2 regions of the Maribacter dokdonensis DSW-8 genome follow, and region 2 is predicted to be linked to the other one. Evidence: riboswitches for the same ligand, from Rfam matches in the RefSeq annotation. Region 2 holds a riboswitch; the other holds the start of a gene.

What was found. Region 2 has a riboswitch for S-adenosylmethionine ahead of I600_RS14760 (homocysteine S-methyltransferase family protein). Riboswitches for the same ligand answer to the same signal wherever they lie in the genome.
Positions count from the first base shown of each region.
Region 1: linked by a shared signal. The riboswitch ahead of I600_RS01775 (Na+/H+ antiporter NhaC family protein) and the one ahead of I600_RS14760 (homocysteine S-methyltransferase family protein) in region 2 are both predicted to bind S-adenosylmethionine.

Region 1 covers NZ_LDPE01000001.1:386,777-395,791, reverse strand. The annotation lists gene I600_RS01815 (TonB-dependent receptor plug domain-containing protein) at 1-165, shown strand, start outside; gene I600_RS01810 (vanadium-dependent haloperoxidase) at 335-1,789, shown strand; gene I600_RS01805 (cytochrome-c peroxidase) at 1,940-3,151, shown strand; gene I600_RS01800 (outer membrane beta-barrel protein) at 3,409-4,266, shown strand; gene I600_RS01795 (EF-hand domain-containing protein) at 4,390-4,689, opposite strand; gene I600_RS19380 (hypothetical protein) at 4,819-5,556, opposite strand; gene I600_RS01780 (arylsulfotransferase family protein) at 5,787-7,061, opposite strand; SAM-I-IV-variant riboswitch at 7,345-7,441, shown strand; gene I600_RS01775 (Na+/H+ antiporter NhaC family protein) at 7,493-8,788, shown strand; gene I600_RS01770 (M24 family metallopeptidase) at 8,856-9,015, opposite strand, start outside.
Region 2 covers NZ_LDPE01000003.1:246,202-255,216, reverse strand. The annotation lists gene metH (methionine synthase) at 29-2,785, opposite strand; gene I600_RS14765 (four helix bundle protein) at 2,782-3,129, opposite strand; gene I600_RS14760 (homocysteine S-methyltransferase family protein) at 3,194-4,183, opposite strand; SAM riboswitch class I at 4,263-4,372, opposite strand; gene I600_RS14755 (NAD(P)/FAD-dependent oxidoreductase) at 4,532-5,593, opposite strand; gene cobA (uroporphyrinogen-III C-methyltransferase) at 5,706-6,509, opposite strand; gene I600_RS14745 (HEPN domain-containing protein) at 6,513-8,603, opposite strand; gene I600_RS14740 (sulfate adenylyltransferase subunit 1) at 8,715-9,015, opposite strand, start outside.

The DNA.
Region 1 (9,015 bases), on a different contig from region 2:
ACGAACACTAAGAAAAGTTGGAAAGGAATTGTGGGCTTGTCAATCGTTAATTTATTTGATCAGGACAATATTGTCAATATTTTTCAAAATGAACCACCAGTAGATGAACCTTATCGTAAAACTATTGGTTTTGCCCCCAACCTACAGTTCAGCATACATTTTTAATAACTAATTATACTTCAAATACTACTTTGGTTTTTCCATTAATTAGGTAGTAAATCAATAGATTTTATTTTTTTTCAAAAAGAGGGTTGGGTATATGTACTACCTCAGCGTATTAAGGGAAAGGCACAAATGGCCTTTAGTTAAACATTAACCTTTAATACAGAAATTTATGAGAAATTATAATTTAAGATGGGTGTTGATTATCCTATCGGTGATCCTACTACAGGCTTGTGCAAAAGATGAGTTAGACGTACTTGAAATTAGTGAAACGGACACAGATGATTTTGAAACAGTAGCCCAAGACTCTTTGACCGCTAGAAGGCAAAATAACCGTAACAATGGCTTGAACCCATCTGAGGAGACTGTGCAATTAATTGTGGATTGGAATGATCTTTGGCTGGTTTTGGATAGATATACTGATGGCTTAAGACCTAATACTACAGCAAGAGCTTTAGCCTACATTCATTTGGCCGGGTACGAAACTGCCGTAGCGGATATGGATGGTTATGGATCTACACAGAGTCAATTACAGGGCTTTAATCTTGATTTAGATGAAAGAGCAAATAACGTAGATAGAGACTTGGCACTTAACACTTGTTACGCCCTGGTAATGGACCATTTTATGTTCAGTGTTTCCAATAATGCAAAAGCGGGTATTGCAACTTTAGAGAATGAGTTGGCAGATGAACTAACGGAAGAACTTTCACAGGAAGAAATTGAGAATTCCATAGCATGGGGGACTTTGGTCGCAGAAAGTGTAATTGCCTATAGCCAAACCGATACCGAAGCAGAATCTCAACAGTTAGATCCTAATCCTGTATCATATGTAGCACCTGTTGGTGAAGGCTTATGGGCGGCATCTGAAGGAGAAAGTGCGTGGTTTCCTTATTGGAACAGGGTAAGAACATTTGTGATCAGTCCGGAACAGACCTCTAGCACACCGCCGCCATTTTCCCACAACACTAATAGAAATAGTGGCTATTATGAGCAAATGGAAGAAGTTGAGATTTCTGCTACAACCGCTAGGTTATCAGATAACGAAGATCTTTGGATAGCCGAATTTTGGTCAGATGATGTAGAAGGGTTAATGATGAGTCCTCCTGGTAGACAGTTTTCCATTGCCAATCAATTAATTGAACAGGAAGACTTGGATTTTGAACAAGCATTGGAGTTGTTGTTAAAGCTTGGTTTTGCAACTAATGATGCTGCGGTTTCTGCTTGGGATGATAAATACACCTATAATTCAGAAAGACCAAGTAGATTTATTCTGGAGTACATCAACGATGATTTTCAAACAAATTTAGCACGATTCATTTCCAGCCCCAATCCAGCTTTTCCGGCTTATCCGTCAGGGCATGCTACATTTGCAGCGGCGGCATCGGGAGTATTTATAGACATATTTGGGGGAGACGCCATTAACTTTACCGATAGAACCCATGCAGGAAGATCAGATTTTGATGGCACCCCTAGAAGGTTCAGTTCTTTTACGGAAATGGCCGAAGAAAATGGATATTCTAGAATACCATTGGGTGTACATATACAAGCTGATAGCGATGAAGGCGCTCGTTTAGGTTATGAGATTTCAGCCGCAGTGAACAACTTTAGTTTATCCCCTAATTTTTAATTCTTAACCCTTGGATTGTAGAAGTTTCGCCAGTAATGGCGAAGCTTTTGCAATACCATATTCCTACCGCTACCCTACCCTAATTTAATTGGCCTATATGACAGAAAACTACTTTTTAATTTTTATCAATCTTTTAAAAAACAATGTAATATGAAAAAGTGTTTTGTCCCAATTTGCTTACTAGTGATTACTTTAAGTTCGTGTAGTAAAGATGAGTATATAGATATAACCGAAGAAGAACAACTATTGGTCAATGATGAAAATAATGATACGGTTGTTGATGATAATGAAGAAAATACTAATGACCTTGCCGTTGATTCATCTATTTTAGCCTTGCCAGATTCTCCATTCAATTATGCCAATATACTTTTGCCGGATTTCTTTTTAGATAACGATGTTAGAAATGAAGAAAATACCCCTAACAATAACGAAATAACAGATTACGGAGCAACTTTAGGCAGGGTGTTGTTCTATGATACTAATTTATCTAGGAACAATACTATTTCTTGCGCGTCTTGCCATATTCAAGAACATGGTTTTTCTGATCCTACTGCCTTAAGTACAGGGTTTGATGGTGAATTAACTTCTAGGAATTCCATGGGACTGGCAAATGCCAGGTTTTATGAAAATGGAAGGTTTTTTTGGGATGAAAGAGCGGTTAGTCTAGAAGAGCAAACATTGGTTCCAATTCAAGACCTTGTGGAAATGGGACTAACTTTGCCTGAATTGGAAGCAAAACTGTCGGTCGTAGATTATTATGAAGCTTTATTCACTAATGCCTTCGGTGATGACAATGTTACCAGTGAGCGTATAGCATTAGCGTTATCTCAATTTATACGTTCTATGGTTTCATATGAATCTAAATTTGATGAAGGTTTGGCACAAGTAAACGATATAGATGACAACTTTCCAAATTTTACAAATTCAGAAAATAGAGGTAAGCAACTTTTTATGAGCAACCAGACCAGATGTTTTGATTGTCATGCTACCAATGTTTTTGTGGGTGATGCTGCTAGAAACAACGGGCTAGATGCTACTATTACAGATCCGGGCGTGGGCAGTATAACCGGTAATAATAACGATTTGGGCGAATTTAAAGTACCATCTTTAAGAAACATTGCTTTAACAGGACCTTACATGCACGATGGTAGATTTGAAACTCTAGAAGAGGTTATAGAGCATTACAATAGCGGAGTACAGAACAACCCAAATTTGGATAATAGACTTACGCAAGGTAATAACGTTCGCAGACTAAACTTATCCGATAATGACAAACAAGCATTAGTTGATTTTCTACATACCTTGACCGATACAGAATTTATCACTGATGAGAAATATGCCGATCCGTTTATAGAGGATTAACCATTCATTTATTTCAATAGGTTTATAATTCAAATTAATATAATTAGTTAAAAAATCTTTTAAGCTAAGCTGTATTATTGGTTTGATGTAAATTTGGCGTTCAATTTAAAAAAAGCTCAATACTAAAACTCTTATTCTACCTCTTTTATACGCACTCTAGCAAGTGTTAAACGTAATATTTATTAGGTATTTATAAGAAAAATTGGGTTTAATGAATAGAATGAAATTTACTTAGTCTAATACATAAATAATGAATTATGAAGTATAAAATGTTAATAGCTGTTTTGGCAATTTTTAGCACAACGGCATATGGGCAATGGCAAGTCTCGGCAAGTTCTGGCTATGCCGTTGGAAGTGCAGGTATGAAATTGGGAGAACGAATTACGACAACGGAAACAGAAAACTCATATGGCAGTTATGGAGAAGGCACAAACTTTCAACTTAGAGGCACCTATTTTTTTGACGACTCTTTCGGTTTTGATCTTGGAGTAGGTTATTTGCATGGTTCTGACCAGGATATTTCTATTGTTAGTCTACCGGATACAGAAGTGAATGCTGTTGCAAGGGCAAGGGCATTTGGTGCTTCCGCATCCGTGGTATATAAATTCACCAATAATATATATGGACGTTTTGGAGCATTATTAAAATTGGGAGGTAAAACGGAAGGTGTCATTTACCAAAAATCTGTTTTTTCTGAAGCTGAAGCCGAGGCTTTTGGTGTACCGGAAGGCTCTTATTCCGAAACGAACTATAAAGAGGATTTTCATGGACATTTTCCTTTAGGGTTCGTGGGAGCTCTTGGATATAAATATGATTTAGATGATAACTTTAGCCTGTTTGTAGAAGCTGAATATTACGGTATTAGTTTAAAGCGTAAAGATTCGGAAATATCCGAATTCAATACGGATTTAAAACTACCTGATGGTACTATAGCGGTTAGTGGGCTATATACCATTGATAATTTGCCAGAAGGCGTAAATAGAACTACTACCTACGTAGATAACCTATCCAATACCAATACTGATACATCTAAAGAACTGTCCCAGAAAGTACCATACTCTTCTTTTGGATTAAATATTGGTATTACTTACAAATTTAATAAAGCAACGAATTAAGTTTTCATTATTAATCTTTTACAAAAAAAAGAACCCCCTGTTTAAGATAAACAGGGGGTTCTTAGCAAATAACTCAAAATGAAAATAAACGTATTCGGGGGGAATACGTTTATATGGAAGATTTTATTTTAACAAACCAAGTATACCTTCCAATTCGGTTAAATTAAGGCTAGCGTTATTATCAGTGTCCAATACATCAAAATTTTCAGAAACTTCGCCAATAGCTTCAGTTGAGCTAATAGCTTGATCATTGTTGGTATCCAATAGGCTAAATAAGCTCGCCACCTGCTGTACCGTAGAATTAGAACTTAGTGAGCTTAATAATGTAGCAGCATCGGACATAGATGAGGTGTTCATGTTCTTTACACTGTTACAACTGGTTATTGAAGCAATAATGATAAACGTTGCAATTACTTTTTTCATGGTTATGTGTTTTAATATTTATGTGTTACAAAAGTATATTTACCTCTTAGTAAGTGAAAACAATATATACCAATAGTGTAATTATTACTACGTATCTATAGAATCAATAGATGAAAAATTTTGTAATACTTAATTGTTAGCATCGGCCTTAAACCAAATATTAAAGGAGACTTCTTCTGGTCGCTGATCTTGTGGTGGTGTTCCTTGAGAACCTCCTCTACCTCCACCGCCAGGACCACCACCTTGACCACCTCTGCGACCTCCAGGTCCGCTACCTTGACCTCCAGCACCAAAACTTACATTTGGGCTTTCAGTTTTTGTTTCGGATTTTATTTTTGGAGTCATAATACCAATGGATAATTTGGATAGCTTGGTGTCATTATCAACAATGCTATTTTTTGGTATTTTTAAGTGATAATGAAGTTCTTTAGCTTCGTCAAAATTGTAGTTTATGGTAACACCTAGATTGTTTAGGTCTAAATGAAATTCTTCTTCATGGTCAAAATTAATAAAGCGTGCCGTTCTGGGCATTTCTTCCAATAGCTTGTTCATGTCTGGTCCTTTACGCTCTTGTTCATCCGTTTTTTTACGAGAATTATCTTTTTCATTTCGTTCTGGACGTTCTGGCGGAGTAATATTGATTGGATATTGAATGGAAACATTTTTCTTCTTTTTTCCTTTAACATCAAAATACACGTAAAAGCCCTGGTGCAACATAGACATCATAGTAGCTTGGTCTACTGTACTTAATTGGACCATAATATGTTCTGCGTCTATAATGCTTTGATAAGTAATGTTATCCTCTGTATTTTGAGCTTGGCCAATTGCCCAACCAAATAACAATAATAGCGTAGTATATATTTTCATCTTAGTAATTCTGGAATGGTAAACCTATTGATAAAACAAAGACTAAAGAGGAGTTTTAAGTGGATGCCATAAGATTTAAAGCGAATACCTGAATCTTTACCAGTTACATATTTGAACAATGCTAGTTGCTTATATTTCATCATGTAGATGAATTTTAAAAATAGAAAAGCTCCAATATTGCTATTGGAGCCCTTCGTCATCAATCAATCAATCAAAAAAACTATCTTTAATTATAGACCTAATGCGGTTATTGCATCGTCGTCTTTTGTAAATGCATACGCACGCCACGGTCTATTGTAATTTGTAAATCTCCACAGCACATCTCCGTCGCTATTAACTTCCCAAATAGCACCTGTGCCTTCGCAGATAAGGGTGTTGCCATTACTCATTCTAACCCCACTGCCTAAACCATTACTATATAAATCGGTATCTGTGAATTCCCATATTAATTCAGGCTCATTATCTTGACCGGCTACCAGTTCATAAGGCGGACTCAATTGGTATTCTGCTACTGCAGACTGGTTATCGTATTTGTTATTTACAAAAACCAACATTTTATTATCATCAAAAAGATTAGGATAATGTACCCTGTTCATGGTCACTTCACCAACATTGTCATAAGTAAGGGGGTTTCCAAAACGGTAAACCAGGTCACCACCTAAATTATAGTTTCCGCCGGTATTGGTGGCAGCCTCTTCTGTTGAGGTGCTATGATCAATAACCCAAACCTCGCTATAAAAGTTAACGGTCATGTATAAAAGGTCGTTCGTTTCATCTAGGGTTATACCGTTTACATGCATAATGTCACCATCAGTTTGATCATTATTATAATTGATGTCAATAAGGTTGGGAACATCGGCCACGACACCAAAGTTTAATTTGCTTTCATCGTAATCTTGAACAATATGGTCCGTAGCATGCCACTCCCAAACTATTTCTTGGGTTAATGGATTCATTTCAATAATAGCTTCAGGGTAAATATTAAAATTACCCGAAAATCCCATCTCCGCAGCATCTGCAGCACTTACTTCTTCCCATACGGGAAATATGATATTTCCGTTCGATAAGTAATTAACATCATGATGTGAGATGTAGGTATTAGTAGAATAGTCCACTTCCCATTCAATGGATTGGTCAGCATTTATTTTTCTAAAACCGCCACCATAACCACCAAAGGTTATCTGTGGATTATCAGCTTTTATCGTAGCTACCAAGCTGCCATCAGATTGAAGCATGGCATCATTACCCAATTGGTCACCATTGAAATCCCAATCAAATAAGGTATTGCCATCATGATCAATTAAATATACCCCATTGTCCGGTGCAACGGCTAAAATGTAGGAGTCACTGTCCACAGTACTACTTGCTTCATTGGTGTCGCTAGTATCATCTGTTGTTTCTTCTTCGGTGATTGAAACATCATCGGAATCATTACTGCAAGAAGTTAAGAAAAGCAGGCATACAAATAATGCAGTTGTTCCTAAGTTAAGATTCATTTTTCTCATCGATTTTAATTTTTAGGGTTGTTATACGGTTTAAGCATCTAAGTAGGTATAGATACCAGTCTCCGTTTAGATTTTAAATGTAGTTCGAAGTTTAAATGAAAATGAAGCTTCTCAGCGAATGGAGCTTATAATTCAGCAAACGGCCCTTTTGTATAAGTGAAATTTTTTAGCCTTTTGTCATCTTAAAATGGCATTTTCTGCAATTGGTCAAAACGGTTTAAATTAAGATATAATTAGTATAATTTTTGGTTTTATGTACCGATGGTTTATTAATTTTGCGCCCTTAAATTATCAAGAATCTCAAATAGAGATAGCAACCTGCAATAACGAGCAAGGTGCTAAAAGCGATAAGCCAATACCTTGGAAAAAACGTTAAATCCTTCCTATTGTATTTGTTATAGCTCTAAACGTGATTCTTCAAATAACCATATATGACTCAAGTAAAAGCTGTAACAGCCAATGCAAAGGCACTTATTCCATTTTTAATATTCATTGCAATATTTCTAGGCGTAGGCATTTTTCAAAATGATTTTTATGCCCTACCCGCTCCTATTGCCGTAATTGCTGGTATACTGGTAGCATTTCTCATGTTTAAGCAATCTATGAAGGAGAAAATTGCCATTCTTTTAGAAGGGTGCGGTAATGATAAAATTTTGACCATGTGTCTTATATACTTATTGGCAGGAGCATTTGCAGCGACAACCAAAGCTATGGGCAGTGTAGATGCTATTGTTCATTTAGGTCTGGATGTTATCAGCGGACACTATATATATGTAGGTGTGTTTGTAATTGCTGCATTTTTGTCTATTTCTACGGGTACCTCTGTTGGCGCTATAGTAGCGCTGGCTCCAATTGTAATTGGTTTTGCGGATACCGGTAATTTTTCGCTGGGTATTTTATGCGGTGCCTTGTTAGGAGGTTCCATGTTCGGTGATAATCTATCGGTAATTTCAGATACCACCATTGCCGCTACACAATCACTGAACGTAAAAATGAGTGATAAGTTCAAGGCGAATATCAAAATAGCCGTACCTGCTGCCATTATAAGTATGGCCATTTTAATGTATGAAGGTCTAAGCATGAATACCGTAGGAATGGAAATGGAAGAGTATCATTATTCCATTCTTAAAATTTTGCCTTATTTAATTGTAATTATACTTTCAGTAATAGGTGTGAACGTTTTTGTGACGCTTGTATTGGGCGCAATTTCGGCTGGAATCTTAGGTGTCTTTTATGGTGATTTCACAGTGTTGGAATTTACAAGAATATCATATACAGGCTTTACCAATATGACGGAGATATTTCTTTTATCATTATTAACGGGCGGTTTGGCCGCTTTGGTGACGTTCAATGGCGGTATAGCGTTTATACTATTAAAAATTAAAACTTTTGTAAAAAGTAAGAAGTCGGCACAGTTTGGTATTGCAACACTGGTATCAACTATTAACATGGCAATTGCGAACAATACGGTCTCCATAATTATATCTGGACCCATTGCTAAATCTATTAATGATGAGTATGCTTTAGAGAACAAACAGACTGCATCTATCTTAGATGTCTTTGCTTGTATAACTCAAGGATTATTGCCTTATGGAGCCCAGGTGCTTATGATTTTGAGCTTTGCAAAGGGTAGTATAACTTATTTGGACCTTGTAAGTAATACTTGGTATCTATTGTTATTATTGGTGTCTACTGTGTTGGTTGTAGGATTAAAATCTAAGAAGTAAATAGCCTACAGGAATATTAAAAAACATTCTCAATAGCATTAAAATAAGGTATAATAAAATGTAGCGATTAACTTTTCATCAAATTCTCTAAATCTTCAGGTGTTCTAGGTAAGTCCGAACTTAACACTTCACAACCATCTTCCGTGATTAAAATCATATCTTCTGTAAATACTGAAATATTGTTATCATGATTATAATACCACGGCTCTACAGTAAATACCATGCCT
Region 2 (9,015 bases):
AAAAGATGCCGCTGCAATCCCTAACGCATTAGTCCACTATATTTGGTGCAAGCCATTTCTCGGCTTCTTCAAACGAAATCCCCTTTCGTTCCGCAAAATCCTTTACTTGATCCAGTTTTATTTTACCAAGACCAAAGTAACGGGCTTCCGGGTTACCAAAATAATATCCGCTTACAGATGCGGCCGGCCACATGGCAAGACTATCTGTTAACTCCACACCTATGGTTTCCTTTACTTTCAGAACATCCCAAATGGTCAATTTTTCCAAGTGATCGGGACAAGCAGGATAACCAGGCGCAGGACGAATACCTTTATAAGATTCCTTTATTAAATCTTCATTGCTCAGATCTTCATTGGCGGCATAACCCCAATGCGCTGTTCTCACTTCTTTATGCAAGTATTCAGCAAATGCTTCGGCTAAACGATCCGCCAATGCCTTTACCATGATGGAGTTATAGTCATCTAGGTCTTTCTCATATTGCGCCGCCATTTCTGCCGTACCAAAACCTGTGGATACACAGAAACAACCCATGTAGTCTTGTTTCCCAGATTCTTTTGGAGCAATAAAATCCGCCAAGGCATAATCTGCGACTCCTTCCCTACGCTCTAATTGTTGGCGAAGGGTACGGAAAGTATAGTTCCCATCTGTTTTGGCTCCGCTAGGCGACCCAGTATTCCCTTCTAAACTTGAACTAGTATCGACTAAAATATCATCGTCATTAATGGAATTCGCAGGAAACAGTCCAAATACACCTTTAGCTTTTAATTTCTTTTCGGAAATTATCTTGTTCAGCATCTCTTGAGCGTCTGCGAATAAATCGGTTGCTTGTTCCCCAACAACCTCATCGGTCAATATTGCAGGATATTTACCATGCAGTTCCCAACTTCTGAAGAAGGGAGTCCAATCTATATAGGGTACCAAAACATTCAGATCTAGATCTTCGATCACCTGAATACCCAATTTGTTCGGCTTTACAATTTCAGAAGTTTTCCAATCTATTTTAAACTTATTTCTCCGTGCTGCAGAAATTGGCTTATAGGTTTTACTAGATGAACGGTTCAAGAACTTTTCCCTAAACACATCATAATCATCTTTTATACTTTTCTTATAGCTCGTAGATGTTTCTTTTTGCAACAAATCGCCCACCACGGTTACTGCTCTAGAGGCATCGTTTACATGAACTACTGCCTCTTTATATTGTGGATCAATCTTTACCGCGGTATGTGCCTTACTGGTGGTTGCACCACCGATCAACAACGGAATACTGAAATCTTTACGTTCCATTTCCTTTGCCAAATGCACCATCTCATCCAATGATGGCGTAATTAATCCGCTAAGCCCTATAATATCTACATTATGCTCAATAGCTGCTGCAATAATTTTTTCTGGTGGCACCATTACGCCTAGATCAACGATCTCATAATTGTTACAGGCCAATACTACACCCACAATATTTTTACCAATATCATGAACATCGCCCTTTACGGTTGCCATTAAAATCTTTCCGGCATTATCAGAATCTCCAACTTGCGGATTCAATAACTTTTCTTCTTCAATATAGGGTAATAAATAAGCTACCGCCTTCTTCATCACTCGGGCAGATTTTACCACTTGCGGCAAGAACATTTTTCCGCTACCGAATAAATCGCCCACCACGTTCATACCCGTCATTAAGTTGCCCTCAATAACTTCAATTGGCTTATTGGCAGCCAACCTGGCTTCTTCAACATCTTCAATAATATATTGATCAATACCTTTTACCAAGGCACGGGTAATACGCTCTTGTAAAGGTTCTTCTCGCCACGATAGATCTATTTTACTTTCCTTGGTTTTACCAACTACAGATTCGGCAAAATCTAGCAAGCGCTCCGTTGCATCATCTCTTCTATTTAGAATAACATCTTCTACATATTCCAATAAGTCTTTAGGAATATCATCATACACCTCTAGCATACTCGGATTTACAATACCCATGTTCATACCCGCTTTTATAGCGTGGTACAAGAAGACCGAGTGCATAGCCTCACGCACCGGGTTATTGCCCCTAAATGAAAACGAAACATTACTAACGCCACCACTTACACTGGCATGTGGCAAGTTTTCACGGACCCATCTTGTAGCTTCAATAAAATCGACAGCATTTAATTTATGCTCATCCATTCCCGTTGCTACCGGAAAAATATTTAAATCGAAAATGATATCCTCCGGTGCAAAATTTACCTTGTTCACCAAAACATCATACGAACGTTTTGCTATTTCAATTCTACGGTCATAATTATCTGCCTGACCTACCTCATCAAAAGCCATAACAATTACCGCGGCACCATATCTTTTTATGAGTTTGGCGTGGTGTATAAATTGTTCTTCGCCCTCTTTTAAGCTTATGGAATTTACCACACATTTACCTTGAACAACTTGCAGACCAGCTTCAATGATTTCCCATTTAGAACTGTCGATCATAATAGGCACACGAGAAATATCCGGCTCCGATATAACAAGATTCAAAAATTTCACCATAGCCTGTTTACCATCGATCAATCCGTCATCCATGTTAATATCAATAACCTGGGCACCATTTTCAACCTGCTCCCTAGCCACTGCCAATGCCTCTTCAAACTTTTCCTCTTTTACTAAACGAAGAAACTTTTTTGAACCCGCAACGTTTGTTCGCTCACCAACGTTTATGAAATTGGTTTCTGGAGTTACAATCAGGGGTTCTAGGCCGCTAAGCTTTAGAAAACGTTGTTCGTTATTCGTTGTTCGTTGTTCGTTTTCTTTACTCATAACTTCTTGTGATAATTTATGAATCCGTTCAACAACTTTTTCACTCTTTCTATTTCTTTCAAAACGATATCTGTATCTGAAATATAATTTAAATCTCCTGCTAAAATCAACTGGGTTTCCAACTCGAATAAGGAGCCTCTAGCAATATGTAAAAAATGAATTGTTTCTTTATTGGATTGTCTTCCACAACCTTCAGCAATATTTGAAGGAACAGATATAACACATCTTCTCACCTGTGAGGTTAAAGAAAATTGCTCATCTTGTGGAAAGGACTTCGTCAAAACATATACTGTTTTCACCAACATCCTAGCCTGTACCCAAATATCTAATTCTTTATAATCCATATCATATTTAAAAAACCACGATAAACCATTAACGTGCAACGAAAAACGATTTATTTACCAACAACTAAAACTGACGCGGAGCAAAATTTTTCACAACCTCAGCAATCGCAGTAATATGTTCCGGAGTGGTTCCGCAACATCCACCAACTATATTTACCAATCCTTTTTCCGCGTATTCCTTGATCTGTTCCGCCATTTGCTCAGGAGTTTCGTCGTACTCTCCAAATGCATTAGGCAAACCGGCATTGGGGTGCGCTGAGACCGCATGTTCACTTTTGGTGGACAACACCTCTAAATGAGGTACCAACTGGTTTGCACCTAAAGCACAATTAAACCCAACCGATAAAATAGGAATGTGGGATATGGATATTAAAAATGCCTCGGCCGTTTGACCCGATAACGTTCTACCGGATGCATCGGTAATAGTACCGCTAACCATTATGGGAACATCTATATTTCGTTCTTCTTTAACTTCTTCTATGGCAAATAATGCCGCCTTGGCATTGAGGGTGTCAAAAATGGTTTCTACCAATAAAATATCCGACCCACCATCTAATAAAGCTTCTACCTGTTGTTTATATGCAATACGTAGCTCATCAAAAGAAATAGCCCTATAACCTGGATCATTTACATCTGGTGACATACTTGCCGTTTTATTGGTGGGTCCAATACTACCGGCTACAAAACGAGGTTTATTTGGTTCTTTTGCAGTGAACTCATCTGCTACCATTTTGGCAATACGCGCAGATTCATAGTTGAGCTCATACACCAAATCTTCCATAAAATAATCTGCCATAGCAATCGTAGTTCCGGAAAAGGTATTGGTCTCTACAATATCTGCCCCAGCATCAAAATACTGACGGTGAACATCTGCTATAGCATCGGGTTGCGTTAACGACAACAAATCATTGTTACCTTGCAACGGATGTTCCCAATCCTTAAAGCGTTCTCCCCTAAAATCTTCTTCAGTAAACTTATAACGTTGAAGCATAGTACCCATGGCACCATCCAGTATTAAAATACGCTCTTTTAAAATTTCTTTTATATCCTTCATTTTACGCTTAACAAATTATTTGTTCGCTTTAAAATATATGATATCAAGTAAGGAAAGGAAGGTAATTATGTTCTTTCTTTAGTTATCTGTCCTTTTGAATGAGGATAGAATGTAGCACCTTCTTTTCCACTACGGAAAGGGTTGCCAAGGTTTCACAGGGTCTAGTCCCTCCGCCTTTCTTGATAACAATACAATTTAATTAGGAACGAATTGCAAAGTAACGGCACTACTCGCTCTTTACCAAGACTTCAATGGTTTTTTTAGCCAACGAAATTCTTAAAAAATGTCACAAAAAAAGCCCCCACACGTCTAAAGCATCCGGAGGCCGTACTACTCAAATAATTTAATTTATGCGATACTCTGTACTACTTCTTTCTTTGCTTCCTTCTTAGAACCATCAAAACCTTCAACACCACCAACAGTAGTATATTTCATTACAAAGCGCTTACCTGGATTGATCTGCTGGTATGCATATTGGCACATAACGGCTGCTTCATGGAAACCTGAAAGTATCAATTTCAACTTACCTTCGTAAGTATTAACATCACCAATTGCATATACTCCCGGTATGTTGGTCTGGTAATCTTTTGCGTTATTTACTTTAATAGCATTTTTCTGAATTTCCAAGCCCCAATCACCTATAGGACCTAATTTTGGAGACAGACCGAATAAAGGAATAAAATTATCCACTTCTAAATAAGTATCTTCTTTTTCCTTGTCCGTGTGCTTAATAACTACTGCCTTAAGTTCATTTTCACCGTGCAGCTCTTTTACCTCAGCTTTGGTAATCAACTTGATTTTACCCAATTTCGCCAGTTCAGATGCTTTTTCAACGGAATCCAATGCCCCTCTAAATTCATCCCTTCTGTGTACCAAGGTTACTTCTGCCGCTACATCGGTCAAAAATATAGCCCAGTCCAAGGCAGAATCACCTCCACCGGCAATAACCACTTTTTTATCGCGATATACTTCTGGATCTTTGATCATATAGGAAACACCTGTATCTTCAAAGTTTACAATATTAGAAATAGGTGGTTTTCTTGGCTCAAAAGAACCCAGACCACCTGCAATTACCACTACAGGTGCATTGTGCTTTGTTCCTTTATTGGTAGTTACCACAAAAGAACCATCTTCTAACTTATCTAGCGATTCCGCTCTTTCTCCCAAGGTAAATCCTGGTTCAAAAGGCTTTATCTGTTCCATAAGGTTGTCTACCAAAGTACCTGCCAAAATTTCTGGAAATGCAGGAATATCATAGATAGGCTTTTTAGGATATATCTCTGAACACTGACCACCTGGTTGTGGCAATGCATCTATTAAATGCGTTTTTAACTTTAATAATCCTGCTTCAAATACCGTGAACAATCCGGTAGGTCCCGCTCCTATAATGAGCATATCTGTTTTAATCATAATTCTCTTTTTAGTAAAAAGTAATTCTACAAAGTTGACATCATTCTATACAACTACTTTTTAGCTTCTTTTAATTTCACTTATTCTATATACTTATCCTTTACTAAATATGCTAAGCTTTATTTACTTCAACAAAACTGACATGCTCTTCAGCAAACTTATGAGTTGCCTTCGCTAACGCTTCACGATGTCTAACTACTTCTCCTATGATAATGATAGCAGGATTAGAAAGATTTTCTTTCTCCACCACATCAACTATGGTATCTATAGTCGCAACTCCTATTTTTTCATTCTTTCGCGTTCCGTTCTGAATTATAGCTATAGGTAATTCCGATTTACCTTCAGACTTAAATAATTCTACTATCTGAGGGAGTTTTGACATCCCCATCAATATGACTACCGTAGCACTACTTTTTGCAGCTAGGGCAACATCTGTTGATAGTTTATGCTCTTTTGTAGTTCCTGTAATTACCCAAAAACTTTCTGAAGAACCTCTTTTTGTTACCGGAATGTTTTGATATGCAGGCACACTTAAACTTGACGATATACCTGGTACCATGGCTACTTGCAACCCATGCGAGGCGGCATATTCCATTTCTTCCGAACCGCGACCGAATACAAAAGGATCTCCTCCTTTTAACCGCACCACATGTCCGTTAGATTTTGCCCTACTTACAATAAGCTCATTAATTTGCTCTTGTTGATATGCATAGCATCCTTTGCGTTTACCTACAAAAATCAATTCCGCATTCTTGGCATAATCCAGCAACTCCTCGTTCACCAAAGCATCGTACAAAACCACATCGGCATTTTCCAGCGTTCTGATCGCTTTTAACGTAATCAGCTCCACATCACCTGGTCCTGCACCAACTACGGTCAATTTAGGTTTCTTTATATGTTGTAAATGATTTGCCATTATCTATGCTTCTGCCAATTCTTGCTGTCTGAACTTTTCAACAGTTTCCAAAAATTCTTTCGCATCCTTTATGTAAGATTGTGCAAATTCTTTTGTTGGTTCGTTCTGATTTAATTGAAGTACCAATTTTTTAAATCCGCCAGCTACGGCAATTCTACCATCGGCAACAAATTTCTCATCAAAATCCTTAATGATACTTACATGGGTATTCACTTTTGTATTTTCTGCGGTCAACATCGCCTTAGCCGAGTTTACCATAGAAGAATATGCGTGATAGATACTGGCAGACCATTTTTCGGCATCGAACATTTCTTGTGCATTCTGAATTTTTTCTTCACTTTCAAAAAGTAATGTTGCGATCAAGTCGATAACAACACCGGCACACTCACCTACACCGATAGCTTTTTCATAACGCTCCGTATTACCCCAATCTATAAAGTCTTCTGGCGTTAAATCATCTATTGAAGATAATGGAGTAAGAAAATCATAGAAATACATTTGTCCTTTTTCAGCATAATAATCCGGGAACGATAGATCTCCACCATTGGCATCAAAATCATTTAAGATCAAACGCAATGCTTCCGGACCTCTTTTACTTGGCACTTTCACCACTTTGTCCGCAAAACGACCGTTACCGTTACCATCATTGCTACCGCCCAACAATACCTGAAGCGCAGGAGCTACCAATTTATCCTTTGTACGAACGGACATGCCCTGAAAACCAATATTTGCCATATTGTGCTGCCCACAGGCATTCATACAACCACTGATTTTTATAACAACATCATCGTTATTTATATAATCTGGGTATTCTGTTTTTATCACTCTTTCCAGTTCCTCTGCAATTCCCGTACTACTTGCTATTCCTAGATTACAGGTATCCGTACCTGGACAAGCGGTGATATCAAGAGCCTTATTATAACCAGCCTCAACAAAACCTAACTTTTCCAATTCAGTATAAAAGAATGCTACGTTCTCTTCTTTTACGAAAGGAATCAAAATGTTTTGACGTAATGATAATCTTAACTCACCCGCTGCATATTTCTGCACCAAGTTTGCCAATAAACGTGCTTTATCCGTATAGAAATCACCCAATAACACTTTAATACCCAAAGCAACATAACCTGGTTGTTTTTGTGGTATTACGTTGGTAGATTTCCACTGTTCAAAAGCTTTTACGTCACTAATCTCTACTGCCGGAACCTCTAATTCTGACACCTTTACCTTAGGATATGCTTCTGGGTCTATTGGAAAAGTATCAAAAGGTACAGCCGTTTTCTCTGCCGCCAAAAGCTCCTTAAATCCGTCAAGACCTAAATCTTTCAACAAGAACTTCATTCTAGCTTTAGCTCTACTTTTACGCTCACCGTAACGGTCAAAAACACGAACTACGGTTTCCATTAAAGGAATTATCTGATCCGCAGGCAAAAAGCTATACAACTCATCGGCATGTCGTGGTTGGGAACCCAATCCGCCACCAAGCATTACTTTAAAACCTATTTCACCATTTTGTATTTTGGCAATAAAGCCCAAATCATGCATATAGGACAAACCGGTATCTGCATCACTTGCGGAAAAAGAAACTTTGAACTTACGCCCCATTTCTTGACTTACAGGATTTCTAAGGAAATACTGAAATAATGCGTGTGCATATGGTGAAACGTCAAAAGGTTCATCAACATCAATACCAGCCGTTTCACTTGCAGTTACGTTACGTACCGTGTTACCACAGGCTTCCCTTAAGGTAATTTCATCTTTCTCCAATTCTGCCCACAACTGCGGCGTTCTATTCAAATCTACATAGTGGATCTGAATATCTTGGCGTGTGGTAATATGCAATCTACCTGTAGAATATTCGTCCGATACATCACAAATACGAAGCAACTGCTTAGAGGTCACCTTACCATAAGGCAACTTTATACGAATCATTTGAACCCCTTCTTGACGCTGTCCGTAAACACCACGTGCCAATCGAAGACTTCTAAATTTTTCTTCATCCAGCTTGCCACCATGAAACTCATGAATTTTACGTTCCAATTCAAGAATATCCTTTTCAACTACCTGATTTTCTAATTCTGTTCTAAAACTTTGCATTGCTTAGTATTAAATGTTCAGTATAAATACCGATATAAATTATTACTATATTTTGCCTATAGATTTTATAGACTTAATAAAAACAGTCAATATAAAATTGACATGTTTATATTAACTTATGAATCCTGCACCTACGGTACTGTTGGATTTTGTATCGATCAATATAAATGAACCGTTTGTTCTGTGATTTTTAAATTGATCATAGAAAATTGGTTTATTTAAACGGAAACTCACTTGAGCAATATCATTCATGCCCAAAGACTCCGTTTTCTCATCTATACCAGAATAATCCGGAGCGATCTTATGGTGCACTTGCTCTACCTTTGCCAATACTTTATTGACACCATGTTGAACAATATATTTATTACCGGCTGCCAGAGGCAATGAATCCATCCAAGAGATCGTTGCCGTA